2 regions of the Priestia sp. YIM B13491 genome follow, and region 1 is predicted to be linked to the other one. Evidence: a T-box and tRNA genes for the amino acid it is inferred to sense, from the RefSeq annotation. Region 1 holds a T-box; the other holds one or more tRNA genes.
The links. A T-box is a leader RNA that pairs with one kind of tRNA and senses whether it is charged. The one in region 1 lies ahead of serS (serine--tRNA ligase), so its partner is inferred to be a tRNA-Ser.

Region 1 (4,374 bases):
AGAGTATGTTAAAAAGGAGTATGTAATGGTAAACTTACGATCGAAATACAACATTCCTAATGATGCTGTGTTGACGATAGCGGGCACAGTTGGAGTTGGGAAATCTACAATGACTCAATCATTGGCTGATGCTCTCCAATTTCGCACATCGTTTGAAAAAGTAGATTCCAACCCTTACCTGGACAAATTTTATGGAGATTTTGAACGTTGGAGCTTCCACCTACAGGTATACTTTCTAGCGGAACGCTTTAAAGAACAAAAGAAAATTTTCGAGTATGGCGGCGGCTTCATCCAAGACAGATCCATTTACGAAGATACCGGTATCTTTGCTAAGATGCATTTTGAAAAAGGAACGATGTCTAAAGTAGACTATGAAACATATACAAGCTTGTTCGATGCAATGGTTATGACTCCATATTTTCCTCATCCGGATCTGCTCATTTATTTGGAAGGCAGCTTCGAAGATATTGTAGATCGGATTCAAGAAAGAGGGCGACCAATGGAACAGCAAACGCCTCTTGATTATTGGAAAGAGATGCACGCCCGATACGAAGACTGGATTAATAACTTTACGGCTTGCCCTATTCTTCGTTTAGATATTAGAGAATACGACCTTATCAAGAATCCTGATTCAATTGAATCAATTGTTGAAAAAGTGGCTCGCTTTTTACAACATAATGAAAAGCTAAAACGCCGTCATCTATAAAAAAATGCCGCTTTAATAGATAAAGCGGCATTTTTAACAAATAAAAAACCGTTACTTATAAGTAACGGTTTTCCAATCTCCAATTTATCGCGCTATGTTAATTGCATTATAAGTCAAATATGGCGGAGGAAGAGGGATTCGAACCCCCGCGGGCTTTAACACCCCTGTCGGTTTTCAAGACCGATCCCTTCAGCCGGACTTGGGTATTCCTCCGTATCGACAAGTATTAATTTATCATATATAAATAATGAAGTCAACTCTTTTATTGATTTTTTTTAAAAAGATGTTCATTAAGAATTAATTCTTAATGAACATCTTTTACTTTTATTTAGAGATAAATTCTTTATTTCCCATATATGGACGCAGCACTTCTGGAATTTGAATTGATCCATCTTCCTGCTGGTAGTTTTCTAAAATTGCAGCTACCGTACGACCAATTGCTAAGCCAGAACCGTTTAGTGTATGAACATGCTCTGGTTTTGCTTTTGTATCACGTCGGAAGCGAATATTAGCACGGCGAGCTTGGAAGCTTTCAAAGTTTGAACAAGAAGAAATTTCACGATACGTTTCATAACTTGGAATCCAAACTTCAATATCATACTTTTTGGCTGCTGTGAAACCTAGGTCAGCTGTACACATGCTTAGAACCCGGTAAGGTAAACCTAATAGTTGAAGAACCTTTTCAGCATGGCCCGTTAATTTTTCTAATTCATCATAAGAATCTTCTGGCTTAACAAAGCGAACCAGTTCTACTTTATTAAACTGATGCTGACGAATAAGACCACGTGTATCTCTTCCTGCAGAGCCTGCTTCTGATCGGAAGCAAGCACTATACGCTGTATAAGCAATTGGAAGCTGATCTCCACTTAAAATTTCATCACGATGCAAATTTGTAACTGGTACTTCAGCTGTAGGAATTAAGAAATAATCTTCTTCTTTAATCTTGAATGCATCTTCTTCAAATTTAGGAAGCTGCCCTGTTCCCATCATGCTTGTACGATTTACCATATATGGAGGAAGGATTTCTTCATAACCATGCTCATCCATATGTAAATCCATCATAAAGTTAATAAGAGCGCGTTCTAATCTTGCACCTAACCCTTTATAAAATACAAAGCGGCTTCCCGTTACTTTCGAAGCTCTTTCAAAATCTAAAATATTTAAATCTGTTCCTAAATCCCAATGCGGTTTTGGTTCAAAATCAAATTGTTTAATTTCTCCCCATTTGCGAACTTCTACGTTATCATCTTCAGTTTCACCTACAGGCGTACTTTCATGTGGAACGTTAGGAATTGAAAGTAGCAATAGTTCTAATTCTTCTTCAACGCTGCGAAGCTCTTCATCCAATTGCTTTACGCGGTCTCCTACTTCACGCATTTCAACGATTAAATGATCAGCATCTTGTTTTTCACGCTTCAATTGTGCAATTTGCTGTGATACTTCATTTCGCTTGCTTTTTAACTCTTCTGTTTGAGCAATTAGCTCACGGCGTTTTGCATCTAACTCTTCAAAGCGACCTAAGTCCGTTAAGTCCTCACCACGAAACTTGAGCTTTTCTTTTACTTCATTAAAATTAGCACGTAAAAATTTTAAATCTAACATACTTAGTACCTCCTTTAGTATAAAAGGGCAAAATAAAAACTCTCATCCCCATGAAAGGGACGAGAGTTTACCCGCGTTGCCACCCTAATTGAAAGCTAAAATAAGCCTTCCTCTTAAACCAGATAACGGATGAACCGAAACTGCCTACTACTTTTTCGACAGCTTGCTCCAGGACGGATTCATAAGAATTGATTATCGATTCACACCAGCCATCGACTCTCTTGAAATCAAAAATCTTATTACTATTTCCTATCAACGCTTTATACCAATATCATTTTTATTAATCATAATGTACTACAAGTCTGTACAAGATGCAATTCATTTATACAGGTTTTTTTGAAGCTTCTTCAACCATTGCTACAAAATACTGCGCCATGCGAGCATCATCTGTTAATTCTGGATGAAACGAACATCCCAAGAATTGACCTTGTCTTGCCGCAACGATTCGGTCGTTATGCATGGCTAAGACTTCAACGTTTTCTCCTACTTCTACAATATGCGGAGCACGGATAAATACGCCTATAAAATCTTCACCGATATCTTTAATATTTAGGGCAGCTTCAAAGCTATCCCGTTGACGCCCAAACGAGTTTCGAGCTACCGTAATATCCATAACACCTAAATGGGGCTCTTCACGGTCAACGACTTGTCCTGCGAGTAAAATTAAACCCGCACACGTACCAAATACCGGTTTACCTGCTTGTGCAAACTGGCGAAGAGGTCCCATAAAGTCATATTTGTCAATCAGACGACGCATCGCTGTGCTTTCGCCGCCCGGTAGGATTAAACCATCTATTTCGTTTAGCTGTTCAACTTTTTTTATGATAATGGCTTCAGCGCCTGCTGCTTCTAATGCTTGTGCATGCTCGCGAAAGGCACCTTGTAATCCTAACACGCCTACTTTTACCATTTTGTCAAAACTCCCTTTAAATTACCATCCACGCTCTTGCATGCGGTTTTCTGGTAATAATGATGAAATTTCAATCCCTTTCATTGCACTTCCTAACCCTTTTGATAAGTTTGCAATCAGTTCATAGTCTTGATAATGTGTTGTTGCTTCCACGATTGCTCGCGCAAATTTTTCAGGGTTGTCTGATTTGAAGATTCCTGATCCAACGAACACACCGTCTGCTCCAAGCTGCATCATTAACGCTGCGTCTGCTGGTGTTGCTACGCCGCCTGCTGCAAAGTTTACAACCGGTAAACGACCTTCACGTTTAATTTGCAGTAATAACTCATAAGGTGCACCTAATAGTTTAGCTTCTGTCATTAACTCATCTTCGTCCATGCCCACAACTTTACGTACTTGAGCATTTACTTGACGCATATGACGCACTGCTTCCACAATGTTTCCTGTCCCTGGTTCTCCCTTTGTACGAAGCATTGCAGCTCCTTCAGCAATACGACGAGATGCTTCGCCAAGATCACGGCAACCGCACACAAATGGAACCGTAAATGTATTTTTATTTAAATGAAACTCCTCATCAGCTGGAGTCAACACTTCACTTTCATCGATGTAGTCTACACCCATCGCTTCTAGCACGCGTGCTTCAACAATATGGCCAATACGAGCTTTTGCCATAACTGGAATGGACACAGCATTCATCACTTCTTCAACAATTGTTGGGTCTGCCATACGAGACACGCCGCCTGCTGCACGGATATCAGCTGGAACACGCTCTAATGCCATAACAGCAACAGCGCCTGCTGCTTCTGCAATTTTTGCTTGCTCTGCATTGATAACGTCCATGATAACGCCACCTTTTTGCATTTCCGCCATTCCTCGTTTTACACGATCAGTACCTGTAATGTTATTCATGTTTGTCTTCCTCCTGTATCAAGTGTTTCACAATAATTTTTAGTGTATATACAAAATTCAAAACTTAGTGTCTATTTTACCGCATTTTTCGGAAAATTCCTATCTAATTTATAGATTATATACAAACAAATCTAAAAATAAAAAGAAGAGATACTCTCTTGTAGTATCTCTTCTTTCTCTTGAGTTATCATTAAAACCAGTTATTCACTGTATTTGCAGCATTCATCCAAATATCGCTGAAGAAGTT
Region 2 (4,374 bases), on a different contig from region 1:
AAAAATAGTACAGCTATTAAAAATAAAGATATGGAAGCGACGCGTCCAATATTCAGAAATACTTCTCTGACAACAATGTATTCAATTCTTTTTGAAACAACGTCTTTTGCTCGCCCAATCACATCGTACGTTAGAGAAATGAATGGAACCAACAAAATAGGATAAGCAATGGCAATACAAACAGCATATATAATTAACTTTGGATACGATAAGTTAAAGATAAGCAAAAAGACTGCTCCATAGAGAAGGAGGCCCCCTGTGAAGATAAATCGAAGGCGATTTTTTTGCTTAATAAACCTTGAGGCAACATAGTATCCTACAAACGCAACTGCTGAATTCACCAGTCCATATGTTCCTAAAGCTAGTTCACTTCCCGTCGTAATAAATACCATGACGGATACAACAAAAATGAACGTACCTTCACGCAACCCTTGAAAGAAATGAGCCTGCAATATTCGATTCCAGTCTTTATTGACTTTTCGTTCAGCCCATACTTCTTTAAATTTGTATACTCCTTCCGCTGCGCGTCTTGTAATAAAAAAACTAAGCACAACGGCACCGATAAACAATAGCAGCGATACACCAAACACAATTTTATACCCAAGTGATTCATACAAAGCGGAAATAACAAAGCCCGCTCCTAAAGGACCAATCATCCCTGCAAAAGAGTTTAAGATCCCTAAAAATCCGTTAAAAAAGTCTCTTGTATCAGGTTCTGTAATTTCAAAAGTTAGCACATTAAAAGCTAGCCAATAAAAGCCGTATCCTATACCCAGCAGTCCACCAAGCAATACTAAATACTGGGCTGCGTTAGCTCCACTGATTAATACAGCGATATAAAAAACAGCTAAAAAAGATACACCTAATCTTAAAACCACAACCCGGTCAATTCGTTTGGCCCATTTACCTGCTAAAATAAACGTAAGCGGCTGAAGCACCACTACCGCTAAATTATAAATAGCGAGATCCGAAAATTCGCCTGATTGTTTCCACAGATAAATGTTAACAAACGAATTGGAAATTGAAATAGCCAAGGCATAAAGACCGCCTATAATTAAAAGCAAAAGTAAATCTTTACTAACTTCTACATCTCCAACTACTTTTTTTAATAAAGGCATATCAAAAAACTCCTTTTCTCTTCTACACCTAGTGTGTGAAAAAGAAAAGGAGATATGTAAAAGAATTGGAAAACAAAAAAGCCAGTAAAGGTAATAATTACTTTACTGGCTCTTAAATACGTCTTCAGCTTATTTTGCAGCGTCGTAACGTTTAGCAACTTCGTCCCATTTTACAACATTAAAGAATGCTGAAATGTAATCTGGACGGCGGTTTTGGTAATTTAGGTAGTAAGCGTGCTCCCAAACGTCTAGACCAAGAATTGGCGTTTTGCCTTCCATTAATGGGCTATCTTGGTTTGGTGTGCTTGTTACTTCTAATTCGCCGTTGTTTACAACTAACCAAGCCCAGCCAGAACCGAAGCGAGTTTTAGCTGCATTTGCAAATTCTTCTTTGAATTGATCAAAGCTGCCGAATTTGCTAGCGATAGCGTCTGCTAATTCACCAGTTGGAGCACCGCCGCCGTTAGGGCAAAGGATTGTCCAAAATAATGAGTGGTTCGCATGACCGCCACCGTTATTGCGTACTGCTGTACGGATATCTTCAGGAACAGCATCTAAGTTTGAAATTAACTCTTCAATACTTTTGCTTTCTAAATCCGCTTTGCCTTCAACAGCAGCGTTTAGATTTGTAACATATGTGTTGTGATGTTTTGTGTGGTGAATATTCATTGTTTCTTTGTCGATATGTGGTTCCAGTGCATCGTATGCATAAGGTAGTTCTGGTAATTTGTAAGCCATGAATAATTCCTCCTTCAAAATATGTAAGCATTTTGGCGCAAAAGCACCATATACGTTTAGATTAGCAAATTTACCCTACTGTTTCAAATAAAAAGTTCCTAATCCATGATTTATATTTACCTAATTCCCATTCGCTATTCTTTTAAACATAAAAAAAGCTTCTTTTTCTCAAAAGAAGCTTTGAATAGACAATAGTATGGCGGAGGAAGAGGGATTCGAACCCCCGCGGGCTTTAACACCCCTGTCGGTTTTCAAGACCGATCCCTTCAGCCGGACTTGGGTATTCCTCCAACCCTATAAATGGTGGACCCTGCAGGACTCGAACCTGCGACCGGACGGTTATGAGCCGTCTGCTCTAACCAGCTGAGCTAAGGGTCCACATGGCTCCACAGGTAGGACTCGAACCTACGACCGATCGGTTAACAGCCGATAGCTCTACCACTGAGCTACTGTGGAACAATATGAATTATGTATGTCACAAACGCAAATTGGAAAATAGCGGCGGAGGGGATCGAACCCCCGACCTCACGGGTATGAACCGTACGCTCTAGCCAGCTGAGCTACACCGCCATGGCTCCACAGGTAGGACTCGAACCTACGACCGATCGGTTAACAGCCGATAGCTCTACCACTGAGCTACTGTGGAACAATATAACATTTACTAGCGACATTAAAAATTTAACATGTTTCTAGCCTAAAGTCAATATATTATTTTAAAACAGCGTATAAAAAATAGGCAATCATCAGCAGTTGAATAAATCCTTTTGAAATAGCGCCACTAAAAAAGCCAATAACCGAACCTACTCCAATTTTTACTGCGTTGCTAATTGTGGTCCGATGAACAATCAGTTCTCCTACAATCGCTCCGATAAACGGCCCTAAAATAATTCCAAATCCCGGAATGACAAACGGACCCACAAGCAGCCCAACTGTACTTCCCCAAACACCTGCTTTAGTGCCTCCGAATTTTTTCACACCAATAATATTAGCTATATAGTCTGCTAAAAAAAGTGCGACAACTAACAATCCTTGTATCACCCAAAATAACCAGCTATAGGAGCTAAAATCATAAAATAAACCGTATATAACAAATCCCAGAGCTACAAATAGCACGCTTGGGATGATGGGATAAACCAACCCAACAAACGATACAACAAAGCTAATGATAATTAATGCCCAACATAAAATAGCCATGCCCGCACCTATCCTTTTTATTATTACTATTTATCATACAATAACCACTCCCATAAAGAAAGACCTTGCACGACGAGTCCTTCCTTTATTTTACTTTCGAATACGATTTTTGAGTGTACCTCTGCAATATTAACAGCACGGTCCTCAAGCTGCCCGTAATATCCCCCAAAAACAATGACAGGGAAACCTGTACATATACGCATAAGATGTGCTTGTGACAAAACGCTCCACCGCATCATTGTAATTAGTAACGGTTTCTAAAATCTATTGTAAACCTTAAATTTTCGCTATAAAATAAGATATAACCAGAATCTTCAATAAGAGGAGGCTTTACAATGAGCATGCTGAAAAAGATGGCATGGAGTTTTACTTCCTTCAAAAAAATAAGGTCGCTTCGCTTTGAGCATACGAATAAAACAATTGGCTTTGTGCTGTTTTTAACATTTATTTCTTTGCTGCCTACATTTTTCTTTATGACTTTGACGATTGTAAATGGCTATCATATCGCTACTACAGATCTTCCAAAATCTGTCTCTTCTTTTTCTATTTCAAACTCACAGCTTACGTCAAGTCAACCTTTCACAAAAAAAGTAAATGGTACCGCTTTTATCTTAAACCCCTCACAGTCTATTGAACGGTTTCATTCCCCTGCTCATGCCATTGGTTTTTTAAAGGATGGAATTTACATTACGACTAATTCACAAACACAAACGTATTCATATGAGTTGCTAAACTGGCATCATAAAGATAAAAATGAACTGCTAAACTTGCTGCACGAACAAAAATTTTCTTTATACATACTTGTCCCTATCGCTATGCTTTTACTGTACGTATTAACATCTGGACTAAACTTCCTTTCTATTACCTGCCTTGCTTATCTTGGAAAACTGATTGGACTCATTACTAAAAAGCAGCTTCCTTTCAAGCAGCTATGGGCACTGAGCGCTTATAGTACAGTAGCCTTCACGCTGCTGTATACGCTTTTTGAAGCTTTTTCTTTGTCTCTAGCACTACATAGCTCTCTTTACTGGATAGGAACATTCTTCATTTACTTGTTGCTCGTCACAAGGGTTCCTATAAGAAAAAAAGTAAAACCTAATAAAGATGCTGGGACAAACGTATCTTAGTTGAAGGAAAATCCAAACGAGGAATCTAGATTCTTGATAGAGAATCCACCTCTTTTGGATTTTTTTATTGATATGGTGAACGCAGATTTCATGTATGCGGCTGCTTCTAGCTGGTGATTGGAGTGATGTAGTTAAGTCTCAGCCTCTTTATTTCGGTACAACTTTTCTTCTTCCCATTGCACAAGGAAGAATTTTCA

Region 2: it has a tRNA-Ser gene. The T-box ahead of serS (serine--tRNA ligase) is inferred to sense a tRNA for this amino acid. The anticodon was not compared.

The regions. Positions count from the first base shown of each region.
Region 1 covers NZ_JBHZOR010000025.1:4,100-8,473, reverse strand. The annotation lists gene ACFX4E_RS27890 (deoxynucleoside kinase) at 1-26, shown strand, start outside; gene ACFX4E_RS27885 (deoxynucleoside kinase) at 26-706, shown strand; tRNA gene ACFX4E_RS27880 (tRNA-Ser) at 827-919, opposite strand; gene serS (serine--tRNA ligase) at 1,031-2,308, opposite strand; T-box leader at 2,361-2,573, opposite strand; gene pdxT (pyridoxal 5'-phosphate synthase glutaminase subunit PdxT) at 2,631-3,218, opposite strand; gene pdxS (pyridoxal 5'-phosphate synthase lyase subunit PdxS) at 3,240-4,127, opposite strand; gene ACFX4E_RS27860 (serine hydrolase) at 4,318-4,374, opposite strand, start outside.
Region 2 covers NZ_JBHZOR010000001.1:376,165-380,538, reverse strand. The annotation lists gene ACFX4E_RS01935 (MFS transporter) at 1-1,118, opposite strand, end outside; gene sodA (superoxide dismutase SodA) at 1,248-1,856, opposite strand; tRNA gene ACFX4E_RS01925 (tRNA-Ser) at 2,054-2,146, opposite strand; tRNA gene ACFX4E_RS01920 (tRNA-Ile) at 2,158-2,234, opposite strand; tRNA gene ACFX4E_RS01915 (tRNA-Asn) at 2,238-2,312, opposite strand; tRNA gene ACFX4E_RS01910 (tRNA-Met) at 2,353-2,426, opposite strand; tRNA gene ACFX4E_RS01905 (tRNA-Asn) at 2,428-2,502, opposite strand; gene ACFX4E_RS01900 (DUF456 domain-containing protein) at 2,565-3,050, opposite strand; gene ACFX4E_RS01895 (hypothetical protein) at 3,077-3,271, opposite strand; gene ACFX4E_RS01890 (DUF1189 domain-containing protein) at 3,386-4,177, shown strand; gene ACFX4E_RS01885 (MFS transporter) at 4,325-4,374, opposite strand, start outside.